Linked DNA regions of Luteolibacter sp. LG18. Each later gene encodes a partner of the first gene's protein in a complex. Links are inferred from orthologs where the notes say so. Each region holds a gene or a part of one and is shown in the gene's direction. Other genes may lie near its edges. The genes, in order: mnmG and mnmE.

Region 1 (11,595 bases):
CGCGGTCGACCGGTGCCTCGATCCGCGTGGTTAGCTGGATCGTGGTCACCGGTCGGGAAGAGTTCCGGGGTGTTGGAAACCGCGGGGGCTTAGATCAGCATCAGAGCGGGTTGCTCGATGAGCTTCTTGACCTCGGCGAGGAACTTGGCGGCCACGGCACCATCGACGACGCGGTGGTCGCAGGACAGGCCGAGGTTCATGCGGATGCCGGGGACGATCTGGCCGTTCTTGACGACGGGCTTCTCGATCGCGGCACCCACCGAGAGGATGGCGGCCTGCGGCGGGTTGACGATGGCATCGAAGGACTCGACGCCCCAGGCACCGAGGTTCGACACGGTGATGGTGCCGCCGTCGAATTCGTCGGGCTTGAGCTTCTTGTCCTTGGCGCGGGCGGCGAAGTCCTTCACGGCGCGGGAGATGGCCAGCAGGGACTTGCTTTCCGCCTGCTTGATGACCGGGGTCACCAGACCGTCTTCCACGGCGATCGCCACGGACAGGCCGACGTGCTTGAAGTTGATGATGTGATCGCCGGCGTAGGAGGCGTTCACGGCGGGCACGGCCTGGGCGGCGCTGATCACGGCCTTCAGGATGAAATCGTTGACCGAGTACTTGTTGCCGTGGGTCTTCTCGGCTTGGTCGTTGACCTGCTTGCGGATCGCCATCAGCGGGGCGGCGTCGACTTCCACGTGGAGGTAGAAGTGCGGGATGGTGACCTTCGAGGTGAGCAGGCGGGAGGCGATGACCTTCCGCATCGAGGAAAGCTGGACGATCTCGTCGCCTTCCTTGGCCACCGGGAGGATGGCATTGACGGAGGGAGCGGCGGCCGGTGCGGCGGCGGTGGCCTTCGATTTCACCGAGGCGGCGAGGGCGGCGGCGGCGGAAGCGGTGCTGGACGGAGCGGGCTTCTTCGAGGCGGCTTCGACGTCGGCGCGGACGATGCGGCCGGCCGGGCCGGAACCGGTGACACCGGCGAGGTTCACGCCGAGTTCGGCGGCGACCTTGCGGGCGAGCGGGGAAGATTTGAGGCGGTCACCGCTTTCGGAGACCGGGGCGGCGGGAGCCGGGGTGGAGGTGGCGGCGGCCTGTTGGACAGGAGCAGCGGCCACAGTGGCGGCTGCCGCGGTAGCGGCGCTGGCCGGGGCGGCGGCACCGTCTTCGCCATCGAGCACGGCGAGGACCCCGCCGACTTCGAGCTTTTCCCCTTCCTGGATCAGGATCTGGGTGATGGTGCCTTCGTCGAAGGCTTCCATTTCCATCGTGGCCTTGTCGGTTTCGACTTCGGCGATGACATCGCCGATCTCGACGTGGTCACCGACCTTCTTGTGCCATTTGATGAGGGTGCCCTCGGTCATGGTATCCGAGAGCTTGGGCATTTCGATGTTTACAGGCATGGCAGGGAGGGGGCTTGGAAGCCGCGGCGAGGATTGGGAGAATGACGGTCCTTTTCCAGATTTTTCTCGGTCGCGGTGGTGACCGGCACGAAAAACGGCGGTGACCCGGAGGCCGCCGCCGTTGTTGGATGGAAGAATGATGGGAGAAGGGCTCAGGGAGCGAGGGTCTCCATGCTCGGAACGAGGCCCAGGTTCGGGCTGCCGATCATGGAACCGCTGACGCTGGCGAGCTTCTTGACCTTCGGGCCGGTGCTGCCGCAGCAGTCGTGGTCCGGGCAGTAGTAGCGGACGCAGCGGCCGCAATAGACGACGTGCTTCACCTTCTTGAAGCGCGGCACCTTGGTGGTGACGGTCTGGGTCAGGCCGCCCTTGGAACCCGCGACGGGGACTTCCTGGGTGACGGTGTCATAGCCGCAGGTGCGGACGGTCTCGGTGCGGTACTGGGCCGGAGCGAGGCCACCGAACATCGAGCAGCAGGACGAGAAGCCGAGGGAAACGGCGGCGAGCAGGAGCAGGTTTTTCATGACAGGACGGGAGTTTTCAGAACATGCAGCAGCAGGAAGTCGCGGCCAGGCACATCCCGGCGACGGAGGCGGCAAGAAGAAGCTTCATCATGGTGTCACCAATGTTAGGACGGACCCCCGCGCTGGCAACGAAAAACCGCGGTGGACGGGGAAGTTCGGGAGGTGTTCGAGGGGAATGATGCGGGGCCCATCACGACGATGGGCCGGCTCCTGTTGGAACCGGCCCATGCGATCGGAAACGGGAGGGTGAAGCGGATCAGCGCATCGAGAGGACCTTCTCGACGATCCGGCCCGGATTCGGAAGCTGCTGGTTCTCAATGTGCGGCGAGTAGATCGCCGGGGCATCGATGGTGCAAACGCGCTTCACCGGGGCATCGAGGTAATCGAAGGCGTGCTCTTGGATCAGGGTCGCAACCATGGCGGAGACGCCGCCGAAGGGCTTCGATTCGTCGACGAGCACCACGCGGTTGGTCTTGCGGACGGTGGCGAGGATGGCGTCGACGTCGAGCGGGCGGATCGAGCGGAGGTCGAGGACCTCGGCGGAGATGCCGTGCTCGGCTTGGAGGGTTTCCGCGGCGGCGAGGGCGTGGATGACCGAGCGGCCGTGGGCGATGAGGGAGATGTCGGTGCCCTCGCGCTTCACATCGGCCTTGCCGAGCGGGACGACATGGTCGCCTTCCGCCGGATCCGGCACTTCACCGGTGGTACCGTAGAGGAGGGTGTTCTCCATGACGTAGACCGGGTCGTTGTCACGGATGGCGGCCTTGATCAGGCCCTTGGCATCCGCCGGGGTGGCCGGGGCGCAGACCTTGAGACCCGGGAAGGCGGCGAAGAGGCCCTCGGGAATGTGGGAGTGGGTGGCGCCGACATTGGTGCCGCCGTTGGCCGGGCCGCGCATCACGATCGGGCAGTTGATGAGACCGCCGGACATGTAGCGGACGCAGGCGGCGTTGTTGACGAGCTGGTCGAAGGCCACGGAGTGGAACGACCAGAACATCAGCTCCATCACCGGGCGGACACCGAGCATCGAGGCGCCGATGCCCATGCCGATGAAACCGGCCTCGGAGATCGGGGTGTCGACGATGCGTTTGTCGCCCCATTTCTTCCAAAGGCCTTCGGTGACCTTGTAGGCGCCGTTGTACTGGGCGACCTCCTCGCCCATCAGGACGACGTTGGGATCGCGGGCGAGTTCCTCATCGAGGCCTTCGCGGAGGGCTTCACGGTAGGTGAGGGTACGAGACATGGAGATAAAGCTGGGAGAGTGGATGAATTACTAGAGTTACCGTAGGTGGGCGGGCTTCAGTCGTTGAAGAAGTGCCAGCCGGTCTTCGAAGCCTCGGTGTTGTTGTCGGACTCCCAGTAGACATCGGTCATGATGTCGGCGACGGTCGGGGCGGGGGATTCCTCGGCGAATTTGGCGGAAGCGGCGGCCTCGTCGGCGGCTTCCTTCGAGATCTGGTCGGCCTGCTCTTCGGTGAAGATGCCCTCGGCCACCAGACGGCGGCGGAACAAGGTGATCGGGTCGTGGTTCTGCTTGTAGTTCTCGATTTCCTCCGGGGTGCGGTACTTCTTGGCGTTGGCGTCGGCGACGCTGTGGCCGTAGTAGCGGTAGGTGGAAATCTCGAGGATGGCGGGCTTCTGCTCCTTGCGGGCGCGCTCCATCGCGATGTGGGTCTTGGCGCGGACCTCGTAGATGTCGGAGCCGTCGATCACGTCCCACTCCATGTCGTAACCCTCGGCGCGCTGCGCGAGGCAGCCGCGGTAGGAGGACGAGCGCTTCTGGGAGGTGCCCATCGAGTAGCCGTTGTTCTCGATCACGTAGATGACCGGGAGGTTGAAGAGCGCGGCGATATTGAGGGACTCGTGGAAGGCACCCTGGTTGACGGCGCCGTCACCGAGGTAGCAGAGGCAGCAGCCTTCCTTCTCAAGGTACTTCAGACCGTAGGCGAGGCCGAGGCCGAGCGGGGTCTGGCCGCCGACGATGCCGTGGCCGCCCCAGTAACCCTTGTCCGGAGCGAAGAAGTGCATCGAGCCACCTTTGCCCTTCGAGCAACCGGTCTGCTTGCCGTACATCTCGGCCATGCACTCGTTCATGCCCATGCCGACGGACAGGGCGTGGCCGTGGTCGCGGTAGGCGGTGATGAAGTGGTCGTTCTCCAGCTTGAGGGAAATGGTGCCGACGGCGACCGCTTCCTGGCCGATGTAGAGGTGGAGGAAGCCACCCATCTTGCCGGCGTTGTAGTACTTGAGCGCGGTCTGTTCGAAGCGACGGATGCGGACCATCTGTCGGAACAGGTCGATCTTTTGGTCCGGGGTCAGGTCCCGGTTGATCGGTGAACCGGCGAAATCGAGGCGGGGCGTGTCAAGTTGAGCGGTCGACATGGGTACTACGGGAGAGGGGACTGCGACTTATGTTCGGGGCAATGAGCTAGCAAGTCTTATCTGACAGCCGCGGATTCGGCGGCAGAGGCGGCTTGCGGGAGCGAATGACGGGAGAGCAGGAACAGGCCGGAGAACAGGACGTTCGCGGCGACCAGATTGCGGAGGAAGATCCAGGTGGGCATGCCGGTCTCGGGACCAGTCCACTGGGCGCGGACGAAGCCGTCGAAGGTCTTCGCGTAGAGCGGATCGACCGCGAAGGAGAGCGTGTTCGTCACGAAGTAGAACACCAGCGCTGCGACCAGGGAGGACGCCAGGACTGGCAGGACGGTGGCATGGCGACGGGTCCAGAGGGCGATGCCGAGGGTGGCGGCGACCCCGAGCAGCACGCCGAGGAGATCCCAGCCGAAGACCGGGTAACCCTGGGCCACGCTGGTGGCGGGGTAGGTGATTACCCAGGCGGCGAGCGGCAGCAGCCAGCGCTGGGCACCCTTCAGGAACACCATGCCGCAGAGCAGCAACGCGGGCAGCGGCTGGAAGTTTGGCAACGTCGTCGGAAACAACCCGCCGAGGATCCGGAAGACCACGAGCAGGGCGACGATGAGGAGGGCAGGGAGCCAGCGCTTCATGGGCGTAGATTGAAAGATCCCGGGGCCACGGGCGAGGGGAAATTTCTCCATCAAATGGGGGGTTCGTGTTCCACGTGGAACAAATCGCGCGCAGCGCGCTGACACAGAAGTCGGGAGATCTGGGAAGGCATTACGTTTCTCTTTCTTCTCTTTCTGGACTCTGGGTTCTGGATTCTTGTGTCTGAGGGACCTCCGGTCCCTCTAGCGGTACTTGTGGGTGGGGTGGGCCTAGGTTACACGATCCCCGTGTTCCGCTACCCGAAGTCCTACGATGTCCTTGTGATCGGTGCCGGCCATGCCGGAGTCGAGGCCGCGCTGGCGGCTGCCCGCCTCGGTTGCGAGGTGGCGGTGCTGACCCAGAATCTGGACACCGTCGGGCAGATGTCCTGCAACCCCGCCATCGGCGGGCTGGCCAAGGGCCACATGGTCCGGGAGATCGATGCCCTCGGCGGGGCGATGGGCCTGAACACCGATGCCACCGCTATCCAGTGGCGGATGCTGAATGCCTCGAAGGGCCCCTCGGTCCGCGCGCCCCGGGCCCAGTGCGACAAGAAGGCCTACCAGTTCCGCATGAAGTGGGTGCTGGAGGGCACGCCGGGTCTCGACCTCCATCAGGGGAACGTGGCCGAGCTGTTGGTCGAAAACGACCGCATCACCGGCATCCGGACCTCTTTGGGGATGGAAATCACCGCCCGCTCGGTGGTGCTGTCGGCCGGGACCTTCATGCGCGGCCTGATGCACGTGGGCCTGCGCAACGAGAAGGGCGGGCGGATGGGGGACGCCATTTCCACCGTGTCGGACTCTCTCAAGCACCTCGGCTTCCAGGTGGAACGCTTCAAGACCGGCACCCCGTGCCGCCTCAACGGCCGTTCGCTGGACCTCTCGGTGTGCGAGCGCCAGGATGGCGATACTCCGGTGCCGAAGTTCAGTTTCCTCGCCGACACCCTTCACAAAGGCCCGGATGACCTCTTCACCCTGAATCCCTGGGGGGACAAAACGTTCCACGTGGAACAAATGCCGTGCTGGGTGACCTACACCACCCCGGCCACCCACGACATCATCCGCGACAATCTCGACCAATCCCCGATGTATTGCGGGGTGATCGAGGGGGTGGGACCTCGTTATTGCCCCTCGATCGAGGACAAAGTCGTCCGTTTCGCCGAAAAGGAGCGCCACCAGGTGTTCCTTGAACCGGAAGGCCGCCACACCCACGAGTACTACGTCAACGGGGTCTCGACCTCGCTGCCCTACGACGTCCAGCTCGCCTTTCTACGCACCATTCCCGGTCTGGAGAAGTGCGAGATCCTGCGCCCGGGCTATGCCGTGGAGTATGATTACTGCCCGCCGACCCAGCTCCACTCCACCCTGGAGACCAAACTGGTGGAGGGACTCTACTTCGCGGGCCAGATCAACGGCACCTCGGGCTACGAGGAAGCCGCCGGCCAGGGCCTCCTCGCCGGGGCGAATGCCGCGCTCAAGGTGCTCGGAAAACCGGAGTTCGTCCTCCGCCGCGACGAGGCCTACCTGGGCGTGATGGTCGATGACCTGGTCACCAAGGGCTGCACCGAGCCCTACCGCATGTTCACCTCGCGGGCGGAATACCGCCTCCTGCTCCGCCAGGACAATGCCGACCTGCGCCTGACTCCCCGCGGGGTCGAAGCCGGGCTGGTGTCCGGGGAACGGGCCGAGCGGGTGGGGGAGAAGCAGGCGAAGCTGGAGGAAGCCCTTGCCTGGGGTCGGAAGACCAACCACGAGGGCGTGAAGCTCGACCACTGGTTCCGCCGCAGCGACACCTGCTGGGAAACCCTGCCGGATGACCTCCGCGAAATGTTCCACGTGGAACTTTGGCCGATGATCGAGACCGAGTTCCGCTACGAGGGCCACCTCAACCGCCAGCAGACCCAGATCGACCGGATGTCCCGCCAGGAGTCGAAGAAGCTGCCCGCCGACCTCGATTTCAGCGCCATCCCGGGCCTCAAGCAGGAGGCCAAGACCCGCTTCACCCAGATCCGCCCGGCTACCCTCGGCCAGGCGGGCCGGATCTCCGGCATCACCCCGGCGGACATCGCCGTGCTGGCGGTATGGCTGGAGAAGCGCGAGCGGGAAGTGTCGGCGTGAACCGCGCGGCTGAACTGATCGGGAAATCCATCGCATTCCGGCGGTGGGTTTTCTAAGGATCGTCCATGCCAATCCCACAAGCTGATCGGGATCCCTGGCGGAGGTCGCGGGCCTTCGGACTCGGGGCCGTGGGCCTGATGGCGCTGGTGGGTGGGTGGGCTACGACCCGCGGTCAGACGGCGTACCTGAGCTTCCGGAGTTCTTCCGGGGTGAAGATTTGGTTCAGTTCCGGGAAGGCGCTGGGCTTCGCACGTGTGGACGTCAAGAGCCGGGCGGCGTGGTGTGCTTCGATGGGTGGGGTGTCGACGATCAACGGCCCGTGCGGTTCCATTGACTTTGATCCGGGGACGGTGTGCCTCGCCGCCATGCTTCCGCCTCCGGGCGAGAGGATGGCCAGCGGTTGGCATGGAGGGATTCCTTTCGAGGCGGAGCAGGCTGAATCGAACGGTATCATCCGCCTTCCGTATGCTTGGCTGATGTTGGGTTACACGGGACTCTGGTTGGGCTTCTGCGGCTGGTGGCAGGCAAGGAAACGGAGGTGGGTCCGGTCCATGGCGGGAGCATGAAAGCGGGCCGGAGAGACAGGATCTTTCGTCCTTGGTGGCGCACGAGGTTCGTCGTCCCCTTGGGAATCGGGTGGCTGTTGCTGGCAGGCATGTGGATCCACTCGATGCGTTACCGGGATCAGGGATGGTGGATGAGGGGGATGACCTTGGTTGCCATCGCGAGCGACCGAGGGTCCGCGGAACTCATTCGCGTGAGCGGAAACTATTCCGAACCCGTTTTCATTTCGGGGACGGAGCTTAACCTCCTATGGGCCATTCATGCTTCGGAAAACTCTCCCGAGGAGAGGGTCACCAGCCATTTCAGCCAGCGTCCCGTCTCACTCGGGCCGGGGAGAGGAACAGGGTGGGGAGGCTACCATGGGGACGAGGGGATGGCCGTGAAGGATCGGAATCCCACCGTCCGGATTCTGCGGATTTCCTATGCCCTCGTCGGCGTGGTCTTCACCTTGGCTTGGGCGGCCATGGCTTGATGGTGGGAGAGGAGACGCCGCGTGATCCGGATGAATGAGGGGATGGTGGAACCGTAGGGCGCTGTTGAAGGAGCCTCCTTGTCCCAACGGGACGACCCATACCAGATCGTAGACCCTGGGTGAGGACCCGGTGATTCCCGCATGCTGAAGGCATGCCTCATGGAATGGGAGTTGCTCGTATCCCGGAGCCGCTTGCGGCATGGGCCTACACCCCATGGCTTACCCGGCGTCTGTGGACCTGATCCATATACGCATCTCGGAGTCTGTATCCCCGAAGGGGATGGCAGCCCAAGTAGCCGGAGGTTGAGGAGCCTAGGCGACGACACCTCCGGTCCAGGCGGAAAGCTCATTCGATCCCGAAGGCGATCGCAGCCGGGTTCATGGCCTGTGGAACTCCGTTGCTCATTTTACGCGCGGAGTCGGGGCACGCTTCTCGCACGCCCTCCGGGGTGCCGTGGCTGGTCCTTGGGTCACCCGGTGGCGGTGTCGCTACGCTCCTTGCCGACCGGCTAATTTCTCATGCCCCTGCCGGAGCGAAAGAGTGCCCGCCCCATCCCTTCGTCGGATGGAAAAGGCGTCCCGAACTCCCCGGCGGGGCGGCTCCGCCGGATGGCCATTTGTTACTAGAACACTAGTAAATCAACCCCACTGCTCCAGCCATTCCGCGGGCAGGCGGGCGGGCTTGCCCTCCGGCATCTGGACCAGCGCCAGGCCCTGGCGGGCGGTGACGAGCAGCAGGCCGTCGCTTTCCCGGACCAGCTCGAACTCGCAGATGAACCGCGCGCGGCTGAGTTCGGCCAGCCGGCCGCGGATCACGATCCAGTCGCCGAGCTTCGCCGGACGCTTGTAGTCCACCTCGGTGCGGGTGAGCACGGGGAAGAGGTGGGTGGAGGCCATTTCGAGGAGCTTCATGCCCATCAGCGCCGCCAGCCGGGTGCGGCAGGTTTCGATCATGCGGAGGTAGGCGATGTTGTGGACCACGCCACCGCAATCGGTGTCGAAGAACATCACTTCCTCACGGGTCTCGAAGGTCGGTCGGTCGGACATGGGCGGGACCATCGGGAATCCTGGCGCGGGAATCCAGAGCAACCCGTCTTGTGGTCCGCTGATTCTCCATGCAATGTGCGCTTGAGAGAGGACGTAGCGGAAAGGTAAACCTTTTGGGACAATGCGAACGGGGATCACCAGATGCGTGGGTGGGTGGGTCATGTCGGCCGCGCTGGCGTGTGCCGCAGGGCCGTTCGCGGCCCCGGCCGAGGGACCGGTGCCATTCCGCCGCGACCGCGTGCCGCTGGATGTGGGCACCATGACCGGCCTGTCCCGTGAGCTCACCCTGCTGGTTCCCGCACTGGGAACCGAGGAACCGGCGGACCGCCGCCGGATTGCCCAGGCCTTGGCCCTCGCCTTGGCGCTCGATCCGGCCAACCGCGAGGCCCGCGAACTGTTGGCCACTGTCGGGGCGGGACGCGAATTGGACCCACTGGATGATTCCAAGGCCGAAGATGCACGGGCGGGCCTCTGGAAGCTGCTGGAGTGGCTGGGCTCGACGGAGGCCGGCCAGGACGGTCAGGCGCTGGCAGCGTGCCTTCTGGACGTCGCCGCGGCCGTGGATCCGTTCCATGAGAACGCACGCGATCACAAGCAGGACGGCGGCGCGTGGAACGGCTGGATTCCGGCATTGGCCTCCTATCAACCGAAGGAGGTGACTCCGGTGGAGCCTCTGATCCCGGATACGCCCAAAACGACCGCTCCCGTTTTTGCACGGACACAGGCGACCGTGACCACGCCGCTGTGGATGCTGGAGAAGGACGCCCTCAATGGCGGCGATCACTATGTGATGCGGCCCCGCGTCATCAACATGCGCGCCGCGATCTCCCAGCGCGAGAACGGCGACGATGCCAACGGCTTCCGTTTCATCCTTCAGAACACCCAGAACCACCGCGCCCAGGACCGCACCAGCGACACCGTCACGAAGGCCCTGAAGGCGATGGGCGACACTTTCCCGACGGGCGGGCGCGCCAATCTCGATTGCAGCGGTGACTACCTGGTGGACGCGAACCGCAAGTCGATCTCCGCGGCGGCGGCGGTGCTGATGGATGCGGCCGTGAGCGGCCGTGAGCCGCACGCCACCGTGATGGGGGTCATCGGCGAGGACGGCTCGTTCAAGCTGCCCACGCGCGCCTGGGACCGCCTGCGCGCGCTTTCCAATGGCCCCGGCGGCCGCCTAGTGCTGCCGCGCGAGGCGGAGCCGATGATGTCCGCCATCCTGGTGATGGAGGATCCGGCCTTCTTCATGAAGTACGAGGTGATCCTCGCCGGATCGCTGAAGGAGCTGGTCGAACGCTCGGCGAAGGAGAGCCAGGGTACCTTGGCGGATGTCTCCGCGCGCTTTGCCGAGGTGCGCTCGAAGCAAGGTACCATGGCCGTAGGTCAGTACGCCGCGAATCGTTTCGTGCGCCAGCGCCTGACCGATATCGCGCAGGCCTATCCCGACCACGCCTCGGCGCGCATGCTCGACCTCCAGGGTGCCGGCAAGCGCCCGACCTGGCTGCCGCGGCCCTACCTTGCCTCCGAGATCCGCCGCGCCATGGAGCCGATCGGCGGCATGGTCACGAACCAAGGTTTCCAGAACATCGACGTCGACACCATCGAGAAGGTTCTTGAGGCCAGTCGCCCCGCGCTGGAATCGCTGGAGCGCTACGTCGACATGCGCGATCGCGATCTCACCGCGCACGGCAAGGACGTGCTCACGGCGGTGCGGAACCTGATCAAGGCCCGCCGCACCCGCGACGAGGACAACGGCTACCAGCGTTTCCAGACCGCCAGGGACGCGGTGAAGGGAGCTTATGAATCCTTCAAGCGGGAGCTGGACGCGGTGACGGCCGAGGAGGAGGCGCTGCCGGGTTCCGAGAACCGCTGATGGTTTTCCCCTTGCAAATCGCCTTCTGAAAGCCGCCAGTGGGGGTGCGTTCCCCTCCCACCCATGAATGCCGGATTCCGAAGGTTGCTTGCCCTGGTCGTGGTGTTTGCCACGGCCTTCGTCGCCGTTTCCGCGCTCCGCCACTGGCGCACGGGCGGTTCATGGAAGGATCTTTTCGGCGGCTCGTCGGCCGGGGAATTCCGCCCCGAGAAATTCACTCTCGCCGACAAAGCTCCGCTCGAAACCGACGATGTCGAGTTGCTGTCCCGCCTCAATGGCGAGTACGCGCGGCTGACCAAGGCGGTGACGCCGTCGGTGGTCAGCATCGGCACGGAGGGCGTCCGCACCGAGCGCTTGCTGGACAATCTCGGTCGGGCCCGCATCCGGCAGTATCCGACCCAGGGCCAGGGTTCCGGCGTGATCGTGAGCCAGGAAGGCCACGTGGTGACGAACCACCACGTCATCGCCGGCCAGCAGCAGATCCAGGTGACCTTGCACGACGGCAAGACCTACCCGGCCACACTGATCGGCGAGGATGCCTTGCTCGACATCGCGGTGCTCAAAATCGAGGGCGCGCGCGAGGTGCAGCCGCTGAAGT
Region 2 (4,643 bases), 3.7 Mb from region 1 along the record:
GGGAAATTCGGCCTGAGCATCGACCACGTGGTGCTCGGCAACGGGTCGAACGAGATCATCGAGCTGCTGTGCCACAGTTTCCTGAATGCGAAGGCGGAGCTGATCGCCGCGGAGCACGCGTTCGTGGTCTACAAGCTCATGGCCACCCTTTTCGGCGCGCAGTATGTCGAGGTGGCGGATCCGAATTTCGTGCACGATCTGGACGCGATGGCGGACGCCATCACGCCGGAGACGCGCCTGGTGTTCATTGCCAATCCGAACAACCCGACCGGCACGATGGTGGGTCAGGAGGAGCTGGACCGTTTCATGGCCCGGGTGCCGGACCATGTGGTGGTGGCATTCGACGAGGCCTACCACGAGTTCCTGGACAAGGCTCCGGACACCCTCAAGTACATCGCCGAGGGCAAGAACGTGTGCATTCTGCGCACCTGCTCGAAGATCCACGGTCTGGCCGCGCTGCGGGTGGGCTACGCGCTGGCGTCGAAGGGCGTGGCGGCGATCCTCCAGAAGGCGCGCCAGCCGTTCAACGTCAACTCGATCGCGCAGGCCGGTGCGATCGCCGCGCTCACCGATGACACCCACGTGGAGAACACCCGCCGGGTGAACCGCGAGGGGCTGGCGTTCTACTCGAAGGCGTTCACCGAGCGCGGCCTGGAGTTCGTGCCGAGCGTGGCGAACTTCATCCTGGTGAAGGTGGGCGATGGCGACCGCGTCTTCCGCGAGATGCTGAAGCAGGGGGTGATCATCCGCGCCATGCGCAGCTACAAGCTGCCGGAGTGGGTGCGTATCTCGATCGGCACGCAGCCGCAGAACGAGCGCTGTCTCGAGGTGCTGGACGCCGTGCTGGGTCCGGTGCCTGCTTGATGAGAAGGAGCGTGGTTTGACAGCAACGGGATTGTCATCTAACCATTCGAAACGGTCAGATAGGCGGGATACATGACGGGAGCGATCGATCCATATCAACAGCGTGAATTCCGGTGCGGCCATTGCAACGGCCGCATCGTCATTCCGATCGATCTGCCTCCCACCACCGGTCCGTGCCCGCACTGCGGGGGCGTGATCACGTCTCCCGCTCCGGTGGGCCGTGGTGGTCCTGCGCCGGTGTCTCAGGGACCCGCTCCGGTTCCTGCTGCCGCGCCACCGGTATTGGTGCCCGCTCCGCAGCCCGCGGCGACTCCGGCGGTGGCTCCTGCTCCGGCTCCCGTTCCCGCGGCGACCGTGCCGTCTCCTGCCGCCGTGCCCCAGATCGCCGCTCCACCGGTGGAGAAACCGGCTCCGGAAAAGGCTCCGGCGAAAACCGCGGCGGTGGCTGTTCCGGGAAAGCCCGCGAAACGCGGCCTGATTCCGGCGCTGCTGCTGATGCTGGTGCTCATCGTCGCTTGCGGCGCGGGCACGATCTATTTCCTGAACAATTTCTACGGCAAGAGCAGTGGCTCGCTCGGCCAGGTCTCGGCTCCCGGCGCACCGGGGAAGAGCTCCGAGGAGGAATTCCTCCGCATGGGTTGGCAGCGGGAAGCCTACAAGGTGCTGCGCGGCTACACCGATGCCTCCACCAGCGAGGGCAAGGCGCCCTACATCGTGGGGGGGAAGGCCGAGGTGCCGAAGCTCCATGAGTTCTATGGCGGGGGGCGCATCGATGACTCGGACACGCCGCCCGAGGCGTTTTCGGTGTATGAGCTTTCCATGGAAGACCGGAAGCGCGGTCTGTTCCTGATGATCTACGACCAGCCGCCGCAGTTCGAGATGCGGGAGTTCTTCCGTCCGCTGGCCTCGCTGGAGGTGCAGTATGGGCTGGAGGACGCGGACCTGCTGCTTTCGAGCGTGGCGCGGGCTTCCAATTTCGCGATGGAGCCGGTGCGGGTGCAGGCGTTCTTCAAGCGCTTTCCGGATGGGTTGCGGTTGGATTGGGACATGTTCGCGCAGACGAAGTACCGCACGCTGCGAAACTTCGTGGAAACCCCGAGCCCCGGCCAGAAGGCGGTGTTCCGGGTGTTCGTGGTGGAGGATGTGGGGGACGAGGGCAAGTCGGCCCCGGGAACCCGCACTTACCGCGTGGCCGATCCCGCCACCACCTCGGATTCCGCGCGGATCCGGGTGAAGGTGGATTCCGAGGCGGGCCGCGCCCTGTCCTCGATCAACTGGCGTGGCTCCAAGGACTCCCGGCCGCAGGCCCGCACTGCCACGGTGGAGCTGGAGTGGGTGGGGGCGGACGACCCGCAGCTCACGGTCAGCCGCTTCATCTGCTGGGAGTTCCTCGGTCTCGGGGGCCAGGAAACGGCGCAGGCCGGGAAGTGAGGCACGCGAAGCTTGGCTTCGCGTGCGTCTTGCGGGGCTTTACGAAACGCGGCTGTCGTCAGATCATCCGGGCTAACCACTACACGCGAAGCCAAGCTTCGCGCTACCACGATCTACCGTGACGCCTTCCGATTCCCATACGCCGACCATTGCCGCCGTGTCCACCGCTCCCGGGACCGGGGCGGTTTCGTTGATCCGCTTGTCAGGGCCGCAGGCGTTCGCCATCGCGGACCGGGCCACGGGTGGGCGGGCATCGCTGGCCGCGCCGCGGCAGGCGGTGTGGTGCCGGATTCTGGACGAGGTGGGAAACACGCTCGATGACGGGCTGCTGACGGTGTTCCGGGGGCCGAAGAGTTTCACCGGCGAGGATGCGGTGGAGTTCGCGGGCCATGGCGGGATGTTGGTGACGCGCGAGGTGCTGTCGCGTTTCCTCGCCTGCGGAGCGTTGCCGGCCGGGCCGGGGGAGTTCACGCAGCGGGCGTTTTTCAATGGCAAGCTGGATCTGACCCAGGCCGAGGGGGTGATGGATTTGATTTCCGCGCAGACCTCGCTGGCGCTGCGGGCGGCGCGGGAGCAGATGGAGGGCACGATCGGGCGTCGCACGCTGGAGGCGCGCGATGAGATCCTCGGGGTGCTGGCGCATGTGGAGGCCTACATCGACTTCCCGGACGAGGACATCGACCCGGATACGGGTCGTGCGCTGTGTGATCGCCTGGACCGCGTGGCCACGGCGATCGACCGGCTGCTGGCCACCGCCGACCAAGGGCGGGTGCTGCGGGAGGGCGTGCGCACGGTGATCTTTGGCGAGCCGAACGTCGGCAAATCGAGCCTGCTCAACCGGTTGCTCGGTTACGAGCGGGCGATCGTGAGCGAGGTGGCGGGGACCACCCGCGACACCATCGAGGAAACCGTGAATCTCGGCGGCATCCCGCTGCGGCTGATCGATACCGCGGGCGTGCGCCAGGCGGGGGATCGGATCGAGGAGGAGGGGATCCGGCGCACGGTGCGCCAGATCGAAGCGGCCGACCTTTTGCTGGAGGTGGCGGATGCCGGGCAGGCGCGGCCTTCGATCCGCCCGGCGGATGTGCCGGAAGGGACCCGTCATCTGCTGGTGCTGAACAAGGCGGATCTCGGCGAGCATGGCGATTGGTCCGGCGTGGAGGCGGTGCGGATTTCCTGCCACCGCGACGAGGGTTTCGACCGTTTGGAATCGGTGATCCGGGAATCGCTGCACCTCGGCACCGGGGAGTGGGGAGACCATGCGGTGGCGATCAATGCGCGCCACCAGGCCTGTCTGTCCCGCGCTCGGCAATCGCTGGCGGCGGCCTCGGCCCTGCTCCAACCGCCGCGCACGGATACCGAGCTGGCGGCGATCGATCTCCGCGAGGCACTTGATGCGTTGGGCGAGGTCGTGGGGCGGGTGGATACGGAGGATTTGCTCGGAGTGATTTTTTCGAGCTTCTGTATTGGGAAGTAGGGCGCCCTTTGGCCTCATCGGGAGAAAGGCAGACCGGTTCCTTCTTTGTGGTCCCGCACCATCAGTCCCAGCTTGTGTTGTAGTTCTCCAGAGGCGGTGGTCCCGGCCCAGGCCGCCATGGCTTGAGGGTCCGTTTTTAGCCAGGCGGCGGCCACATTGAAGATCGCGTCCTCCTGAAAACGTCCGTGCGGAATGCTGTGCTCCACGTAGTTCATCGCCGCCTCCGGTTGGCGCTGCGACCAGGTGGTGAGGAGTGGGATCAGCACTTCGTTGCGCTCATCACCCGGCGGGAGGTGGTCGGCCCAGGTCAGGGCGGCCGTGAAATCCCGTTCCTGCCACCCGATCACCACCGCCTTCAGGTATTCCCGGCGGTCCCAACCCGCAGCCAGTTGATTCGCCCGGTCGACCGCGCCGAGGGGATCGATCCGGCCGAGCGCGGTGCCCGCGTTTTCATACCAGCTCTGGCGGATGCTTGAGGCAGGCAGTGAACCCAGCCAGGCGAACGCCGATTGGGGATCGATTTCCGCCCAGCTTGCGGCCAGTTCCAGTCCCGCCATGACCTCGGAGGGCTGCCCGGAGAATGGCTCCAGAAGCGCGGCAGCACCGCGCGGATCGGTCTTCAGGGATTGACGGAAGATGGAGCGGAGGCGGTTTTGCCAAGCCGCGTTGCGGTGATCCTCGGCAGCCATTGCGGCCAGGTCACCGAGCCTGGGGGCGTGCGCGGCGGCGCGTGGGTGGCTGGCGGGGCTGTTTGGTCGGTGCGGTGCGTCCGCGGGAGTGCCCGGCAGGAAGAAGTGGGTGGTCGGCGCGGCGATGGCCATGACCAGCAGGAGTGGACGCCAGGGAAATTTGGGTTTCATGGTCGGGATCG

What was found.
Region 2: the proteins of mnmG (region 1) and mnmE are in contact, whole or in part, in a solved structure (PDB 9HIP), measured with the Escherichia coli proteins. The link is inferred for Luteolibacter sp. LG18 from one-to-one orthologs.

The regions. Positions count from the first base shown.
Region 1 is NZ_AP024600.1:1,586,857-1,598,451, forward strand. What follows is about bases 4,635-7,605. They hold mnmG (tRNA uridine-5-carboxymethylaminomethyl(34) synthesis enzyme MnmG), read left to right. Parts: upstream 4,635-5,169; coding sequence 5,170-7,041; downstream 7,042-7,605. Other genes in these bases: llg_RS06660 (DUF6580 family putative transport protein), read right to left, coding at 4,635-4,923. Outside these bases: llg_RS06635 (SRPBCC family protein), read right to left, coding at 1-49; llg_RS06640 (dihydrolipoamide acetyltransferase family protein), read right to left, coding at 90-1,391; llg_RS06645 (hypothetical protein), read right to left, coding at 1,544-1,915; llg_RS06650 (alpha-ketoacid dehydrogenase subunit beta), read right to left, coding at 2,172-3,158; pdhA (pyruvate dehydrogenase (acetyl-transferring) E1 component subunit alpha), read right to left, coding at 3,215-4,297; more of llg_RS06660, read right to left, coding at 4,354-4,634; llg_RS06670 (thioesterase family protein), read right to left, coding at 8,717-9,124; llg_RS06675 (hypothetical protein), read left to right, coding at 9,285-10,997; llg_RS06680 (trypsin-like peptidase domain-containing protein), read left to right, coding at 11,061-11,595. UniProt on the Escherichia coli protein: NAD-binding protein involved in the addition of a carboxymethylaminomethyl (cmnm) group at the wobble position (U34) of certain tRNAs, forming tRNA-cmnm(5)s(2)U34.
Region 2 is NZ_AP024600.1:5,309,051-5,313,693, reverse strand. Bases 1,754-4,612 are described here. They hold mnmE (tRNA uridine-5-carboxymethylaminomethyl(34) synthesis GTPase MnmE), read left to right. Parts: upstream 1,754-2,452; coding sequence 2,453-3,772; downstream 3,773-4,612. Other genes in these bases: llg_RS21105 (hypothetical protein), read right to left, coding at 3,787-4,612; llg_RS21115 (hypothetical protein), read left to right, coding at 1,754-2,295. Also shown: hisC (histidinol-phosphate transaminase), read left to right, coding at 1-864; more of llg_RS21115, read left to right, coding at 937-1,753; more of llg_RS21105, read right to left, coding at 4,613-4,632. UniProt on the Escherichia coli protein: Exhibits a very high intrinsic GTPase hydrolysis rate. Involved in the addition of a carboxymethylaminomethyl (cmnm) group at the wobble position (U34) of certain tRNAs, forming tRNA-cmnm(5)s(2)U34.